Linked DNA regions of Polyangium spumosum. The protein of the gene in region 3 interacts with the protein of the main gene of each other region in a pairwise test. Links are inferred from orthologs where the notes say so. Each region holds a gene or a part of one and is shown on either strand. Other genes may lie near its edges.

Region 1 (5,106 bases), on a different replicon or contig from region 3:
TTCGTGTGGGTGGCGGGAGGCAAGGTGGGCGTGAGCGACGGAAATCGCTCGACACCCAGCGTCACGCGCCACGGCCGTCCCATGTCGTTTATCGCTCGAGCACGACGGCGAGCGCCTCGCCGCCGCCGATGCAGAGCGTCGCGAGGCCACGTTTGTCGCCGCGATCCTTCATGGCGTGGATCATCGTCGTGAGCAGACGCGCGCCGGTCGCGCCGATGGGGTGGCCGAGCGCGACGGCGCCGCCGCGCACGTTGACCTTGGCGTTGTCGATGCCGACGAGCTTGTTCACGGCGAGCGTGACGACGGCGAAGGCCTCGTTGATCTCCCAGATGTCGATCTGCTCCTTCGTGAGCTTGGTCCGCGCGAGCGTGTTCTCGATGGCCGCCGCGGGCGCGGTCGTGAACCACTCGGGCTCCTGGGCGGCGCCGCCGTAGCCGGCGATGCGCGCGAGCGGCTCGAGGCCCATCTCCTTGACGGCCTTCTCGCTGGCGAGCACGAGCGCCGAGGCGCCGTCGTTGATCGACGAGGCGTTCGCCGCGGTGATGGTGCCGTCCTTCTGGAAGGCGGGCTTGAGCGTGCCGATCTTGTCGGGCCGGGCGTTGGGCGGGCCCTCGTCGAGCTTCACGACGACGGGATCACCCTTCTTCTGCGGCACGTTCACGGGCGTGATCTCCGCGTCGAAGAGGCCCTCCTTCTGCGCGGCGATGGCGCGGCGGAAGCTCTCCTTGGCGAACTCGTCCTGCGCCTCGCGCGAGAACTCGTACTTCTTCGCGCACGTCTCGCCGGCGTTGCCCATGTGGAAGTTGCCGTAGGGATCCCAGAGGCCGTCGTGGATCATGCCGTCGACGATCTTGTTGTCGCCCATGCGATAGCCGTTCCGGGCCTGCATGAGGTAGTACGGCACGTTCGACATCGACTCCATGCCGCCGGCGACCACCACGTCCGCGTCGCCGAGCGCGATGCTCTTGGCGCCGAGGATGACGGCCTGCATGCCCGAGCCGCAGACCTTGCCGACCGTCGTCGCCGGCACGTTCTTGGGGATGTTCGCGTAGATGGCGGCCTGGCGGGCGGGCGCCTGGCCGACGCCGGCGCCGAGGACGTTGCCCATGAAGACCTCGCCGACGCGATCGGCCGGGACCTTCGCGCGCGCGAGGGCCGCCTCGATGGCGACGGCGCCGAGGCGCGGGGCGGGGAGGGCGGAGAGGGCGCCGAGGAAGGCGCCGATGGGCGTGCGGGCGGCGCCGACGATGTAGACGGGAACGGGCAAGGTCATCACATCCTCCGGAGGCTCGGGCGCAACGTAGCGCGCGCCTCGGAGAAGCGAACTACTCCATCATGTTGCACTGCACAAGAGACGCCTCCCGATCTGCCTCGAGGGCCTTTGCGAGCAGGCGCCTGCCGCGGTGGAGGCGGCTCATGACGGTGCCCACGGGCACACCGAGCTTCTCGGCGGCGTCCTTGTAGGTCATCTCCTGGAGGTCCACGAGGATGAGGGCCTCGCGATACACGGGCTGGATGGCCTCGAGGGCGCGGAGCGTGGGCGGCGAGAGCGCGGTCATCTCGGAGACGGCGGGCGCGGCGGTCCAGGCGTTCGGGTCGGAGTAGAGGACGTCGAGGGCGCGGCGCTCGCGACGATTGCGGCGACACTTGGTGATGAAGACGCTGAAGAGGATCTGGTGGACCCACGCCTTCAGGTTGGTGCCGGGGCGGTACTGGTTCTCGAAGCGGAGGGCGCGCTCGACGGTGTCCTGCACGAGGTCCTCGGCGAGGGCGCTGGAGCGCGACATGCGGAGGGCGCGGCCGAAGAGCTCGGGGGCCAGCGCGGCGACGCCTCGGCGGAGATCCTCGATCGAGTGTGCGTGAAGGGTCTTCGGGGTGGCGAGGGCCTGAGCGAGCATGGGTCGTGACCTCCTGGTGACCCCTCGCTTTCGCAAGGCGGGTGCCGAGGCGTGGCCCGCCCCAAGTGTCTGAAATGATTGGATCGGAAAGGGAGGTGGGTCCCGCGGACGTGTCTCTCCGACACCGGGGCGTGTCCCTCTGCCAACGCAGCGTGGGAAGGCGGGGGATCGTTCGGGCGTACGCCGCGCGCTTCAGCCCGCCAGCGGATCCGCCCCCCGCGCGAGCGCCGCGAGGATCTCCGGGACCAGGTCGGGAATCTCGCCCGCGAACAGGCCTCGATCGCAGCCGGTGCGGGCGCGCCAGAGGTCGCCGGCGAGCGCGTGGACGAGCACGCCCGCGCAGGCCGCCTCCTCGGCGGACATGCTGCAAGCAAACGCCGCGATGAGGCCGGTCAGCACGTCGCCGGAGCCGGCCGTGGCGAGGGCCGGGTTGCCCGCCATGCAGATGAAGAGGCGGCCCTCGGGCGTGGCGATGATCGTGCGGGCGCCCTTGAGGATCACGGTGGCGCTCGTGCGCGCGACGGCCTCGCGGACGGCGCCGAAGCGGTCCTGCTCGATGGCCGTCGCGCTGCGGCCGAGCAGGCGGCCGAGCTCGCCCGGGTGCGGCGTGAGCACGAGGCGGCCTCTGGCTTGCGCGAGCGACTCGGGGCGGCCGGCGAAATGGGTGATCGCGTCGGCGTCGACGACCTTGAAGCCGTCCCAGCCGAGCACGACGTGATCAACCGCCGCCCGCGCCTCCGCGCCGAGGCCGAAACCAGGGCCGATGGCGACGGTGCGGCGTCCAGCGAGGGCCGCGTCGAGTGAAGGGCCGATGCGGCTCGGGTCGATCCGCGTGGTCATCACCTCGACGACGCGTGACTCGAGCGACGTCGCGGCGTCGGGCCAGGTGCCGATCGTGACGAGGCCGGCGCCGGCGCGCATCGCGGCCTTCGCCGTGAGGAGCGAGGCGCCGAGCTTGCCGGGTGAGCCCGCGACGACGAGCACGTCGCCGGCCTTGTGTTTGTGCACGCTCGCCTCGCGCGGGGCGAAGTACGAGCCGACGGTCTCGCGGCGGATGACCTCGGCGACGACGCCGACGTGGGCGAGGATCGGCGGATCGGGGACGCCGAGGTCGACGACGTGCACGTTGCCGGAGAGGCGCGCGCCTTCGGGCGTGAGCATGCCGATCTTGAGGTGGCCGAAGGTGACGGTGTCGTCGGCGCGCACGGCGATGCCAAACGGCGAGCCGCTGTCGGCGTCGAGGCCCGAGGGGATGTCGAGCGCGACGAGGCGGGCGGAGGCGTCGTTGAGGACGGCGATGACGTCGGCGAGGTGGCCGGTGATGGGCCGGTCGAGGCCCGTGCCGAAGAGGGCGTCGATCACGAAGTCGGCGCGCGCGAGCGCGGCGTGCAGCGGGCCGAGGCTCGAGCCCTCGGGCACCTCGAAGAATCGGCCGCCGAGGTCGATGTACGCGTCGTGGTTGATGCGCGCGTCGCCGGTGACCTTCTCGCTCCTGCCCGCGAGGTAGACCTCGACCTCGGCCCCGCGCGCGTAGAGGTGCCGCGCCACGACGAACCCGTCGCCGCCGTTGTTGCCCGTGCCGCAGACGACGACGACGCGCGCCTCGAGCGGGTACCTCGCGGGCTGACCGGGGCTCTGCACGTGGCGGACCGGGAACGAGCGGGCGCGCGCCGCGATCACGTCGGCCTCGTGGCTCGGCGCGCACGGGCAGCGGCGCGCCTCGATCATCGCGGAGATCACGTCGGCGGCGCCGCGCCCTGCGTTCTCCATGAGGACGACGCCCGGCACGTGGCAGGTCTCGATCGCGTACTTGTCGAACGCGCGCATCTGGGCGCGCGTGAGGACGGGGATCATCGCGAACGGCCTCGCATGCCGCGGTCGACGGCGCGACGAAGATCCCGCACCGCGCGATCCATCCCGAAGAACACCGCGTCGGCGATGACCGAGTGGCCGATGTTGACCTCGACGATGTCGGGGATGGCCACGACGGGCCCGACGTTGTGGCGCGTCAGGCCGTGGCCCGCGGCGACCTCGAGGCCGAGCGCCGAGGCGCGGGCCGCGGCGCGCTTCAGGCGATCGAGCTCGTGCTCGGCTTGCTCCCCCGACGCGTGACAGTACTCGCCCGTGTGCAGCTCGATCTGCGCGACGTGGAGGGCGGCGGAGGCCTCGACCATCTCCTCGTCGGCGCCGATGAAGAGGCTCACCTTGATCCCGCGCTCCTTGGCCATCTTCACGGCGGCCTCGATGCCGGCGCGCTTTCCCTTCACGTCGAGCCCGCCCTCGGTCGTGCGCTCCTCGCGGCGCTCGGGGACGAGCGTGATCACGTCGGGACGCACCCGCGACGCGATGCCGATCATCTCCTCGGTGACGGCCATCTCCAGGTTGAAGAGCGTCTGCACCGAGGCGCGCAGGCGCGTGACGTCGTCGTCGGTGATGTGGCGCCGATCCTCGCGCAGGTGCGCGGTGATGCCGTCGGCGCCGGCCGCTTCGCAGAGGCCGGCGGCGAAGACAGGATCGGGGTACCGCGTGCCGCGCGCGTTCCGCACGGTGGCGACGTGATCGATGTTGATGTGGAGGCGGACCGGCATGGCCGGACTCTACTACACGGCGGGAGTCAGCGCGTCACGGCCGCCGTGCTGGCCTGCGTGAGCAAATCCTGAATGTGCTTCACCAGCTTCGCCGGGTCGGTCACCACGCCCTCGGCCAGCAACGCTTGCTCGTAGAGCAGCTCGGACCAGAGCTTGATCGGCTCTGCGCTCGGGTCCTTCTCGGCCAGCGCGCTCAGGTTCTTCACGATGGGGCTCTCGGGGTTGAGCTCCAGGATGCGCTTCGCCTGCGGCGCGTCCTCGCCCATCATGCGCATGATCCGCTCCATGTTGACCCCGAGGTCCCCCTCGGCGGCGACGAGGCAGCTCGCGCTGTCGGTCAGGCGCCGCGAGGCGCGCACGTCCTTCACCCGATCACCGAGCGTCGACTTCACGGCCGAGACCGCGCTCTTGATCTGCTCGCCGGCGAGCTCGTCCGCCTTCTCGTCCTTGTCGCCGAGGTCGATGTCGCCGTGGGCGATGCTGCGCAGGCGGCGCTTGTCGTATTCGGTCAACGACTGCACGACCCACTCGTCGACCGGCTCGGTCATCAACAGCACGTCGTAGCCGCGCTTCTTGAAGGCCTCGATGTGCGGGCTCTTCTCCAGCGCGCGGCGGCTCGT
Region 2 (5,070 bases), on a different replicon or contig from region 3:
CACTCGATCGGGACGCGCTCCTCAGGCGGCTCGTGCTCTCGCGCCGCGGGCATGGATACGTCCTCTGCTTGCCGCCCGACGCCGTGCGGATCATCGACGCGGGCTGAGGGGGGCCAAGCTTCGACCGAGCTTCGTCGAAGGCTTCTCCCGCCCGAGGCGGCTACATCAGGCGGCGCGCCCCGGTCACCGGGCGCCTTTTGCTTCGAGGAGGCTTTTACATGCGCACGACCACGTTCCTCTGCACCCTGCTCACGTCCCTCGCCCTCCTGTCCGGCTGCATCATCACGACGAACAACCCCGGCGGCGGCGGCAATGGCGGCGACGGCGGTGAGGCTGGTAATGGCGGCGCCGGGGGTCAGGGCGGACAGGGCGGCAGCGGCGGACAGGGCGGCGGCGGCGATCACGAGGCCACCTGCTACGAGCCGACCGCGGCCGAGGGTACGGACGGCTTCGAGGCCACGGCCGAGGCGAACACGCACACGTTCACGTTCACCGTGCCGAACGACGCGGGCGGCGGGTACGTCGAGGTCCGCGGGCACGGCGAGCAGCTCTTCATGGGCCTCATGGCCGCCACGGACCCCGACGGCGACATCTCGGGCTCGGCGAGCGGCGAGGGCGGCGTGGCCGCGCGGCGCTTCGTGGTCACGCCCGGCATGACGTATTCGGTGCGGCTCGAGGAGACCGGCGTCGCGACGGGTGACCCTCCGCAGAAGGTCACCTACGACTGGAAGTTCCACGCGGCCGTGGATTGCTTCGAGCCGAACGACACGCCCGCCGAGGCGCGGAGCATCGCCCTCGGCAAGCCGCTCAGCGCCTACATGCTCGCGGGGTACGTCGAGAATGCCTGGCCGACCTACGAGGCGCATTACGATTATTACGAGGTCCAGGTGGACAGGCCGGGCATGCTGCGCGCCACCCTGGACACGCCGATCGCGCTGTCGCTGGACATGTACGGGCCCGACGGCGAGACGAAGCTCGCCGGGGATCTGGCCCTGGAGACCGAGCCCAAGACGATCGAGGCCGAGATCACGGAGCCCGGCACCTATTACGTGCTCGTCTCCCCGTTCGTGTCGCTCTATTACAACGATTTCGACACGGGCGGCGAGCTCGCGAAGAACTGGGTCAACCCCTACGAGCTGACCGTCACGCACGAGTGAGCCCCGCTCGGGGGGGGCGGCGCTACCGGAGCACGCAGCGGAAACACGCCCGGATCGGGAGTAGGTCCGACGGCGACGCGGCGCGGTGGGTGACCCGGAAGAACCGTTCGAGCAGGCGCTCGAATTCGGCCGGGGTCCACGTGTGCAGGTGGTACCGGTCGCCGCCCCATTCGATGCGATCCCCGAGGGCCCAGCCGATGGGCGTCTTGCGGACGAAGCCCTTCAAGCCGAGGATGAGCGGGTCGTTCGGGACCGTGATGACCGCCGCGCCCTCGGGCCGGAGCAGCCGCGTGATCGCCCCGAGGATCGCGCCCGGATCCTCGCAATGCTCGAGGACCTCGGTGCAGATGATCCGGTCGAACGAGCGGGCCGGCAGGTCCATCTTGTCGACCTCACCCTTCAAGAAACGCGCGTCGTACCCCGCCAGGTTTTTCCGGGCCGTGTCGAGGAAGACGTCGGAGACGTCGATCGCCGTGATGCGGGCCCGCGGGAACATGCGCAGGACGTGCCCGCCGCCCGAGCCGATCTCGGCGAGGTCGAGGCCGTCCGCAGGGCCGATGAAGCGGCGAATGATGGCGAGGCGGCCCCTCTCGATGAGCCGGATCGGCAAGAACGAGCGCTCGTAATAGGCGTCGATCGGGTGCTCGCGGGCGAGCTCGTCGTTCAAGGCCTCGACGTCGAGGCCCGCGGGCGCGTGTTTGTCCGGACTCGCCATGCTTCACATGTCTCCCAGCATCACCTGCGTGAGGACGTAATTGGCCACGAGGATGGCCACGCAGCTCTCGACGACGGCCCGCGTCGTCGCCATACCCACGCCGCGCGCGCCGCCGGACGCGAAATACCCGTGGCGGCAGGCGATCGACGCGATCAGGAAACCAAAAATCGCGCCCTTCACGAGGCCCATGAAGAGGTCACGCGGGCGGGCGAAGTCGTGAATGCTGCGCAGGAAAAACCCCCAGTCGCCGCCGAGCCAGGCGACGGCCACGAGGTAGCAGCCGATCATGCCGATGGTCGAATAAAGCATGCAGAGGAGCGGGCCCATCATCACGCCCGCGAGCAGGCGCGGCGAGAGGAGGTACTGCACCGGGCTCACGCCCATCGTGGTGATCGCGTCGATCTGCTCGGTCACGCGCATGTTGCCGAGCTCGGCCGCCATGCCGCTGCCCGCCCGCGCCGTGATCATGAGCGCCGAGAACACGGGCGAGACCTCACGCATGAGCGAGACGGCCACGATCCCGCCCACGTTCGCCTCGGCGCTGAACTGCTTGAGCGCGTAGACCGACTGGAGCGCGACGACCATGCCGCTGAAGAGGCCCGTGAGGCCCACGAGGAAGGTCGACTGCACGCCGATGTAATCCATCGCGGCGAGCATCTGGCTCGCCCGGAACGGGGGGCGGAAGAGCCAGGCCACGGTCTGGAAGGTCAAGCTCACCGTGGTCCCGATGTTCTCGAAGAAGCCGAGCACGGGATCCAGGATCCGCTGCAAGAGCTTCGGCTCGGAGTCGTCCACGCGAGGACCTCTGTATCACGGCCGTCCGGCGCCCGTCACGGCCGCGAGCAGCGCCGAGGCGCGCGCGCCGCCCGCCTCGAGCCGCGCCCGCCTCGTCCCATCCGCCGCGACCTCGAACGTGACGGAGAGCGCGTCCCCGCCGAGCGCCGCCGCATACGGCGCGCCCCACTCGACGACGAGCACGGCCCCCTCGCCGCGCCGATCCCGCAGGCCGAGCTGCGCGAGCTCGTCCTCGTCGCCGACGCGGTAGAGGTCGGCGTGGGCGATCGGCAGGCGCGCTTCGTGCTCGTGGACGAGGGTGAAGGTGGGGCTCGTGATGGGCTCGCTCGCGGGGACGCCGAGGGCGCGGCAGAGGGCGCGGGTGAAGAAGGTCTTCCCGGCGCCGAGGTCGCCCGCGAGGATCACGAGGTCACCCGGGACGAGCGCCGCGGCGACGGCGCGGGCGAGCCGGATCGTGGCGCGACGCGTGGGGAGCGGGACGATCGTGGGCACGGCGGGAGGGCTCAGAAGCGATACGTGAGGCCCGCGGTCGCGCCCATGAGGACGATGGTGCCGTCGTCCGTGGGCACGAAGCGGAGGTTGCCGAGCTGGGTGTCGATGCGCAGCGACGGCGTGATGCCGAAGACGAGGTCGAGGGCGGCGCCGATGGAGAAATGCCCCGTGCTGCGCCCCTCGTAGGTGACGCCGTTCGGCGCGGTGACGGTGCTGCCGAGGCGGACGAAGGGGCCGAGGAAGAGCTCGGGGCCGACGTGAAAGGAAAAACCCTCCTTGCGGCCGTCGGGCGCGGTCCGGATCATGGGAGAAAAGAGCCAGCGGCCGCCGACGTCGACCCACAAGGCGGGGGGGCCGGCGACGTTGCCCGCGAGGCCGGCGAAGAGCTCGAGCCCCGACGCGCCGATCGCATAACCGCCCCGCACGCCAAAGGCGAACGCCCCGGAGCTGCCGGCGGCGCCTCCCGGCGACGAGGCGGCCCCGGAGACGCCGAGGAGGGCGGTCAAAAAGACGGGCTTGCCCGCGGTGTACGGAGGCCAGACGGCCTTCTGGGAGCCGCCGAGGTAGTTCATGGTGACCTCGTTTTTGGCCGGCTGCGGCGGCGGCGGAGGAGGCGGCGGAGGCATGAACTGGCTCATGTCGAAGGGCGGCGCGGCGCCGACCGGGGGCGGAGGAGGCGGCGGAGGAGGCGGCGGCGGAGGCGGGATGGGAGGCGGGGGCGGAGGCGGCGGGAGGGCCTGTTCCCAGGGCAAAGCGCCGACGCCGACGCCCTCGGGGCGCATGAGGACGGCGAGCATCTCCTGGACCTGGGTGGCTTGTTTCTGGGGGTCGACGTCGCGGGCGACGGACTCGACGCGGCCGAGGGTGGCGAGGTAGGCGGAGATCTCGACGCGGGTGGTGGCCTGTGCCGGCTCGACTTTGGCGGCGAGGATCCAGCTCGCGCGGAGGAGATTGGCGACGGAGGCGAACTCCTCGGGGGTATCGGCGACGCCGTCGGCGATGCGGACGAGGGCCGCGTGGGTCTCGACCTCGGAGGCGATTTGATGGTTGAACGAGGCCGCCCCACGCATGAGGTCCTGATCGAGCCCGAGGCGCGCCGCCGGCGCCGCGCCGCCCTGCGAAGGCAGGACGACGACACGATCGGCGAGGGCGGGCGCAGCCGAGAGGAGGAGCAGAGCGGCGAGGGCAAAAGCGGGGGCGCGGAGACGCATGCCGGGGGAGGATGTACCGCCTTTTCTGCGGGGGAGCGAGGGAGATGTCGCCTCCGGGAACGTGGTTGACAATCCCAGGAACCCAGTCAGTTTTCCGTCCTGTATGAAAATTGGCGAGATCGACCTTCGTAAGATGCTGGAGTTCTCCCCCCACGAGGGCCAGATCCGCCTCGGCCCGGATCGGATGTTGATCTTCCGGCAGGCTGCGTTCGGCGTGCTGCGCGCATTGCTGTTCGAGCGGCTCGGCCTCGAGATGACGAACAGCGTCCTCGCGCAGTTCGGTCATCGGTGTGGGCAAGGCGATTACGTCGCGCTCAACGCCATGTTCGATTGGGACACGGACGAAGATCGTGTCGGGTCGGGCCCGGTGCTCCATTCATGGGAGGGGCTCGTCCTCGCGAAGCCGGAGCACCTCCATTTCAATCGAGCCGAGGGGTCGTTCCACATGTACGGCGCGTGGGAGAGCTCCTACGAGGCGGAGATCCATCGGGAGCACATCGGCGAGAGCGGCGCCCCGGTATGCTTCACGCTGGCGGGATACGCCTCCGGTTACGCGTCGGCGTTCATGGATCGGCCGATGCTCTGCGTGGAGACGCAATGCGCCGCGGCCGGCGCGGAGGTGTGCCGCTGGGAGATCCAGCCGGAAGACGCGTGGGACACGCGGGCAGATCCCTACCGACGCGCGCTCGCGGCGACGGGC
Region 3 (5,038 bases):
GCTTCGGCCGGCGCCTCGGTGCGGCTCGTGGCGCTGCAGGCGGTGAACCACGAGACGGGCGTGATCCAGCCCGTAGCGGCCGTCGCGGCGCTTTGCCGTTCGCGGGGGGCGCTGCTCCACGTCGACGTGGTGCAGGCCGTGGGCAAGCTGCCGCGTGAGGCCTTCGAAGGCGCGGATCTCGTCAGCGTGGCCGCGCACAAGATCCGGGGGCCGAAGGGCATCGGCGCGTTGCTCACGGCGCCGTCGGTGCGCCTCGCGCGGCTCCTGTACGGCGGTTCGCAGGAGCGCGGGCTCAGGCCGGGGACGCAGGATCCGGTGGCGGCGGCGGGCTTCGCCGTCGCGGCCGAGCGGGCGCGACGAACACCTGCACGGTACGCCGAGCTCGCGCCGCTGCGGGACCGGCTGGAGGCCGAGCTCGTCCGGCTGGGTCGTGAGCTCGGGCGCGAGGTCGTGCGCAACGGCGAGGCCGATCGCGCGCCACACGTGACGAACCTCTCGTTCCCTGGCTGGCGGGGCGAGGAGCTCTGCGCGGCGCTCGACCTCGAGCGTGTGGCCGTCTCCAGCGGGTCGGCTTGTAGCGCGGGCACGGCCGAGCCTTCGCCGGTGCTCGCGGCGATGGTGGGCGAGGCGCGTGCGCTCGCGGCGGTGCGGATCTCGCTGGGCGAGGAGACGACCGCCGACGACGTCGACGAGGCCCTCGCGCGGTTCGCCCGTGTCCTCGGACGCACCCGCCCCAAGCCCTGAACGTTCGTCCTGCCGACCGGCTCACGCTCGGGTGCGCCGCGCGCGTTCGTCCATCCAAACCCGATGTTGGCGACCTCTCTTCGAGCCGGTTCCCGGGAGAACCGGATCGATATCGCGCGCTTGGCGGCCGGCCGGTCTTCCTTCGTGTATCGCCTGAACTATCTCGACGAAATGCGAGGAGTTTCTCCGGGCGGCATGTCCAAGTATGCGAATTTGATCAACAATTCGGCGATCTTCCGGCGCGCGAGGGTCATTCGCTTGAAACGAACGCGCGAGGCCTTTTCCTGGCCGCTCGTTCAGTTGAATCCGGTGGTGAAGTGGCGCCTTGAAGGTTACTCGTTAAGTACTCGGAAGTAGGCTTCTATTTCTGAGCACGTGTCCTGGTACACGCATCGCTCCGCGGCGGCACCATAAGGGCCCACGCCCGGCGCGTGGACAGGCCCGTCCCCGTGCCGCCAGCCATGGAGGCGGGCGGTGGGGTCGGCTCGGAGCGGCAGCGGGAGAAACGGGTGAAGCGTGTGCGCGGCCGCGATCGCCGTGGGCACCAGGATGGCGAGCAGCATGGCAAGTCGCGCGCGCGGGGCCAAATCCTGGGCGGATCGGGCGCACGCAACGACGAGGATCAAAGCCGAAGGCGCATACCAGTTCGGCTCGGGGGGCACGGCGCGGGCGAGGGCCGAGGCGGCGACGAGGGCCGTCATCGAGAACACGACCGCCCGATCGGCAAGCGGCGAGGCGCGGAGGGCGCGGGCGCCGTGGAAGAGCGTCCACGGGGTCCAGAGCAGCGCCTGGGCGACGGCCGCCGCGACGAGGGCCCCGAGGGCGCCGAGGAGCGTGAACGCGGGCGCCTGCTGGGCATAGGCATGCCGGAGCTGGAAGGCGAGGCTCGGGGCGAGCAGCGGCGCAGCGAGGGCGAGGGGAGCAAGCGCGAGGAGGCGCTCGGGGAGGCGACGCCCGCGGGCGAGCAGCACGACGAGCGGAAAGAGCGGCAGGAGCACCACCTTGGCGAGGGCGCCCGCGGCCCCTGCGAGCCCCAAGGCGAGCGCAACGGCGAGCCTGCGTGGGGAGGACGCGGCGGCCGCATCGGGCGCCGGGTCGGCCCAGAGGAGCGCCAGCACGAGGGCGAGCAGGGCCGGCCCGTCCGGGGTCGCGACGAAGCCACCCGCGACCGGGAGCAGGGCGAAGCTCGACAGGAAGGCCACGAGGTTCCTCCCCGCGGCGCCGGCCCCACGGCGTCGCGCGAGGGCCACGGTGGCGACGGAGAGGCCGAAGGAAAAGGCGAGCGGGACGAGCCGGACGTGTAACTCGAGCGGCAAGGCCGCGAGCCGGTCGACGAGCCGAAGCAGGAGCGGGATCAGCGGCGGATGGTCGACGAGCGGCGGGAGCAGGCCCGGCGCGCGCGCCGCCGCGAGGTAGTAGGCCTCGTCGGGGGAGAGATCCGTCCCGAGCGCGAGCGCGAGCCGCAGCGGCACGGCGGCGAGGACGATGAGCATCCACGCCGGAGGGGACGCTCTCAGGCGGGCACCTGCCGCTGGCGGAGGACCTCGTAGAGCGCGAGCGCGCCCGCGACCGAGGCGTTGAGCGAGCCGATCGGCCCTGCCATCGGCAGACGCGCGATGTGCTGGCAGGCGCGGAGCACGGCCTTGCGGGCGCCCTTGTCCTCGGCGCCGATCACGATCGCCACGGGCCCGCGTAGATCGATCCCGCCGAGCGTCGTCGGCCCCTGCGCGTCGAGCGCGATCACCGCGACGCCACGATCCGCGAGGGATCGCAGGGCCTCCGGCAAGGACGAGACGCGGCAGAGCGTGGCGTGCTCGATCGCGCCCGCCGACGCGCGGAACGTCGCCGGCGAGAGCGGCGCGGAGCTGTGCTCGGGCCAGACGATCCCCGTGGCCCCGAGCGCGACGGCGCTGCGCACGATCGCCCCGAAGTTCTGCGGATCCATGATGCCGTCGAGCACGACGACGATGGAGGTGGGCTCGATCGGGAGGGCGTCCACGCGGAGGATCCGCAGATCCGGCGCGACGGCGAGCACGCCCTGGTGCCTGCCGCCGCCGGTGCGACGATCGAGCTCGGCGCGCGGCGCCGTCTCGACGCGGACGCCGCGACCCTCGGCGAAGCGCCCGACGGCCTGGATCTTGGGGTTACTGCCTTGCTCGACGACCACGCGTTCGAGGGCGTCGCCGTGCACGCGCACGGCTTCGCGGACGGGCTGGAGTCCGTAAACGAGTCGACTCATGTGTGTCGCGCGGCGAGCGCGCCCTCGATCTCGGCGACGATGGCTCGCGCGGCGGCGAGCGGATCCTTCGCGTCGCGGATCGGCCGCCCGACCACGAGCAGATCCGCTCCCGCTGCGATCGCCTGCGCCGGCGTCGTGATTCTTTTCTGATCCCCCGCGTCGCTGCCTGCCGGTCGGATCCCCGGCGTGACGAGCAGCGCCTCGGGGCCGAGCGCGCTCCTGAGGTTCGCCGCCTCCGACGCGGACGCGACGAACCCTCGCACACCCGCGTCCCACGCGAGCCGCGCGACCCGCTCGGCTTGCTCTGCGGGCGACGTCGACAAACCCAGCGAGGCGAGATCCGCGCCGTCGAGCGAGGTCAACACGGTCACCGCGAGGATCGTGAGCGGCGAGCTCGCGCGTGCGGCCTCGCTGGCTGCGCGCTCGAGCATCACGCGGCCGCCGTGCGCGTGCACGGTCAAGTACCGGACGCCGAGCGAAGCGGCGCTCTGCACGGCGCGGCCCACGGTCTCCGGGATGTCGTGCAGCTTCAGGTCGAGGAAGACCTCGCGGCCGAGATCGTGGCACGCCGCGATCGCGGCCGGCCCTTCGCGCACGAAGAGCTCGAGCCCCACCTTGAGGACGCCGACCGACGGCGCGACGACACGCGCGCCGGCGCGCGCCTCTTCGAGCGAGCCGTAGTCGAGCGGGAAGACGAGCCGCCTCGTCGCTTCGTTCATCGGGGGTGTGTCGAGGTCATCGAGGGGGGGAAGGGGGCCATCGGACGGGAGGTCCGGGGCCGTCTCGGGGGCCTTGGGCTTCATGCGTCTGCATCGAAGGGATGCAAACGGCGGCCCGCGTAGGGTGCGTGTCGTCGCGGGCCGCTCGGCTGGATCAGAGGCAGGAGCAGAGCGGATCGCCGGGGGCGCAGTTGCAGGGCTTGGCCGCGCCGCCGCCGCCCGCGGGGCGAGGACCACCGCCGCCGCCGGCCTTCTTCGCTGCGTCCTGCTTCGCCTTCTCTTCGTCGAGCTGCTTCTGCAGGGCGAGGCGCGTCGCCTCGTCCTTCGCGCTCGTGAGCTGGCTGAGCAGGCTGTCGATTTTCGCCTGCGACTCCTTGGCCTGCTGCTCGATCTTCTTCTTCTCTTCTTCCAGTTGCCGGGTCTGCTCGGCAGCCGCAAGGCGCTCTTGCTCGGCCTTCTGGCTCTGGTCGACGATGAAGTACGTCGCTGCGCCGCCGATCACGACGACCGCCGCGACCACGCCGTACAGCGTCTTGCGCAGCTTCTTCTTCGACTCGTCGTGCTGCAGCTCGGCGAGCTTGCGCTCGTGCTGCTGCTGGGCGTTCATCGCCTCGAGGCGCGCCCTCTGCTCGGCCTCGACGCGGGCCTTCTCGACCTCGGCTTGACGGATCGCCTCGAGGCGCGCGGCTTCCTCGCGAGCCTTGCGCTCCTCCATGGCCCTGCGCTCTTCCTCGGCCCGGATGCGCGCTTCTTCTTCCTCGCGCTTCCGGCGCTCCTCGTCGAGCCGGGCTCGTTCTGCGGCGGCCGCTGCGGCGGCCTTCGCATCCTCCTCCTGCTTGATACGGTCCTCCTCGAGGTTCATGAGCTCCTTGAGGGAGAACAGGACCGAGCTTTCCTTCTGTTCGGACATGCGTCGTGGCTCCTTCGAAAGCAGCGCGCTCGCCGTTCGCCCCGGGGGAGGACCGCCGTGCTTCTGCAGCACGATCGAACCTTTCCGAGGACACCCGCCAATGTGAGAGTACCGCGGCGCCTGTCGGTATCAACTCCCGAAGATGCCTGTCAATTGGGTGGAGTCGATTCTTCTCCCGCACCCCGCCCCGCCCACGAATTTCGTCCCGGAAGACGGGTGAACACCGTGCCGGAGGCCCCCAATCGGCGTTTTCTCGCTTGACTGTCGCGCCGTTTCCGGGATCAGCCGCGGCCCCGGGAGGTGGTACCCACGCAGGGCGCCGTTCGTCCTCGCTTCCCATCCAGACGGACCTCCGCTAGCGTCGCCGCCCCATGGCAAAGGTCATCAAGGCGCATATCACGGGCAACGTCTGGAAGATCGAGGTCA

The links.
Region 1: the proteins of rlmB (region 3) and GF068_RS25680 interact in binary tests that used the Escherichia coli proteins (3 or more experiments, as listed by UniProt). The link is inferred for Polyangium spumosum from one-to-one orthologs.
Region 2: the proteins of rlmB (region 3) and tsaE interact in binary tests that used the Escherichia coli proteins (3 or more experiments, as listed by UniProt). The link is inferred for Polyangium spumosum from one-to-one orthologs.

The regions. Positions count from the first base shown.
Region 1 is NZ_WJIE01000007.1:358,375-363,480, forward strand. The notes cover bases 1,422-4,421. They hold GF068_RS25680 (NAD(P)H-hydrate dehydratase), read right to left. Parts: upstream 3,753-4,421; coding sequence 2,091-3,752; downstream 1,422-2,090. Other genes in these bases: GF068_RS25675 (RNA polymerase sigma factor), read right to left, coding at 1,422-1,898; GF068_RS25685 (pyridoxine 5'-phosphate synthase), read right to left, coding at 3,749-4,421. In the rest of the region: GF068_RS25665 (MBL fold metallo-hydrolase), read right to left, coding at 1-83; GF068_RS25670 (thiolase family protein), read right to left, coding at 89-1,273; more of GF068_RS25675, read right to left, coding at 1,326-1,421; more of GF068_RS25685, read right to left, coding at 4,422-4,486; molecular chaperone HtpG, read right to left, coding at 4,513-5,106. UniProt on the Escherichia coli protein: Bifunctional enzyme that catalyzes the epimerization of the S- and R-forms of NAD(P)HX and the dehydration of the S-form of NAD(P)HX at the expense of ADP, which is converted to AMP.
Region 2 is NZ_WJIE01000006.1:441,349-446,418, reverse strand. The notes cover bases 1,422-4,385. They hold tsaE (tRNA (adenosine(37)-N6)-threonylcarbamoyltransferase complex ATPase subunit type 1 TsaE), read right to left. Parts: upstream 3,160-4,385; coding sequence 2,683-3,159; downstream 1,422-2,682. Other genes in these bases: GF068_RS43675 (hypothetical protein), read right to left, coding at 3,171-4,370; GF068_RS22815 (MlaE family ABC transporter permease), read right to left, coding at 1,876-2,667; GF068_RS22820 (class I SAM-dependent methyltransferase), read right to left, coding at 1,422-1,872. Also shown: GF068_RS22830 (FHA domain-containing protein), read left to right, coding at 1-107; GF068_RS44320 (hypothetical protein), read left to right, coding at 219-1,157; more of GF068_RS22820, read right to left, coding at 1,180-1,421; GF068_RS22795 (XylR N-terminal domain-containing protein), read left to right, coding at 4,504-5,070. UniProt on the Escherichia coli protein: Required for the formation of a threonylcarbamoyl group on adenosine at position 37 (t(6)A37) in tRNAs that read codons beginning with adenine.
Region 3 is NZ_WJIE01000001.1:562,113-567,150, reverse strand. The notes cover bases 1,121-4,052. They hold rlmB (23S rRNA (guanosine(2251)-2'-O)-methyltransferase RlmB), read right to left. Parts: upstream 2,984-4,052; coding sequence 2,258-2,983; downstream 1,121-2,257. Other genes in these bases: GF068_RS02410 (hypothetical protein), read right to left, coding at 3,857-4,052; pyrF (orotidine-5'-phosphate decarboxylase), read right to left, coding at 2,980-3,702; GF068_RS02425 (hypothetical protein), read right to left, coding at 1,121-2,237. In the rest of the region: GF068_RS02430 (cysteine desulfurase family protein), read left to right, coding at 1-744; more of GF068_RS02425, read right to left, coding at 1,077-1,120; more of GF068_RS02410, read right to left, coding at 4,053-4,612; GF068_RS02405 (biotin/lipoyl-binding carrier protein), read left to right, coding at 4,984-5,038. UniProt on the Escherichia coli protein: Specifically methylates the ribose of guanosine 2251 in 23S rRNA.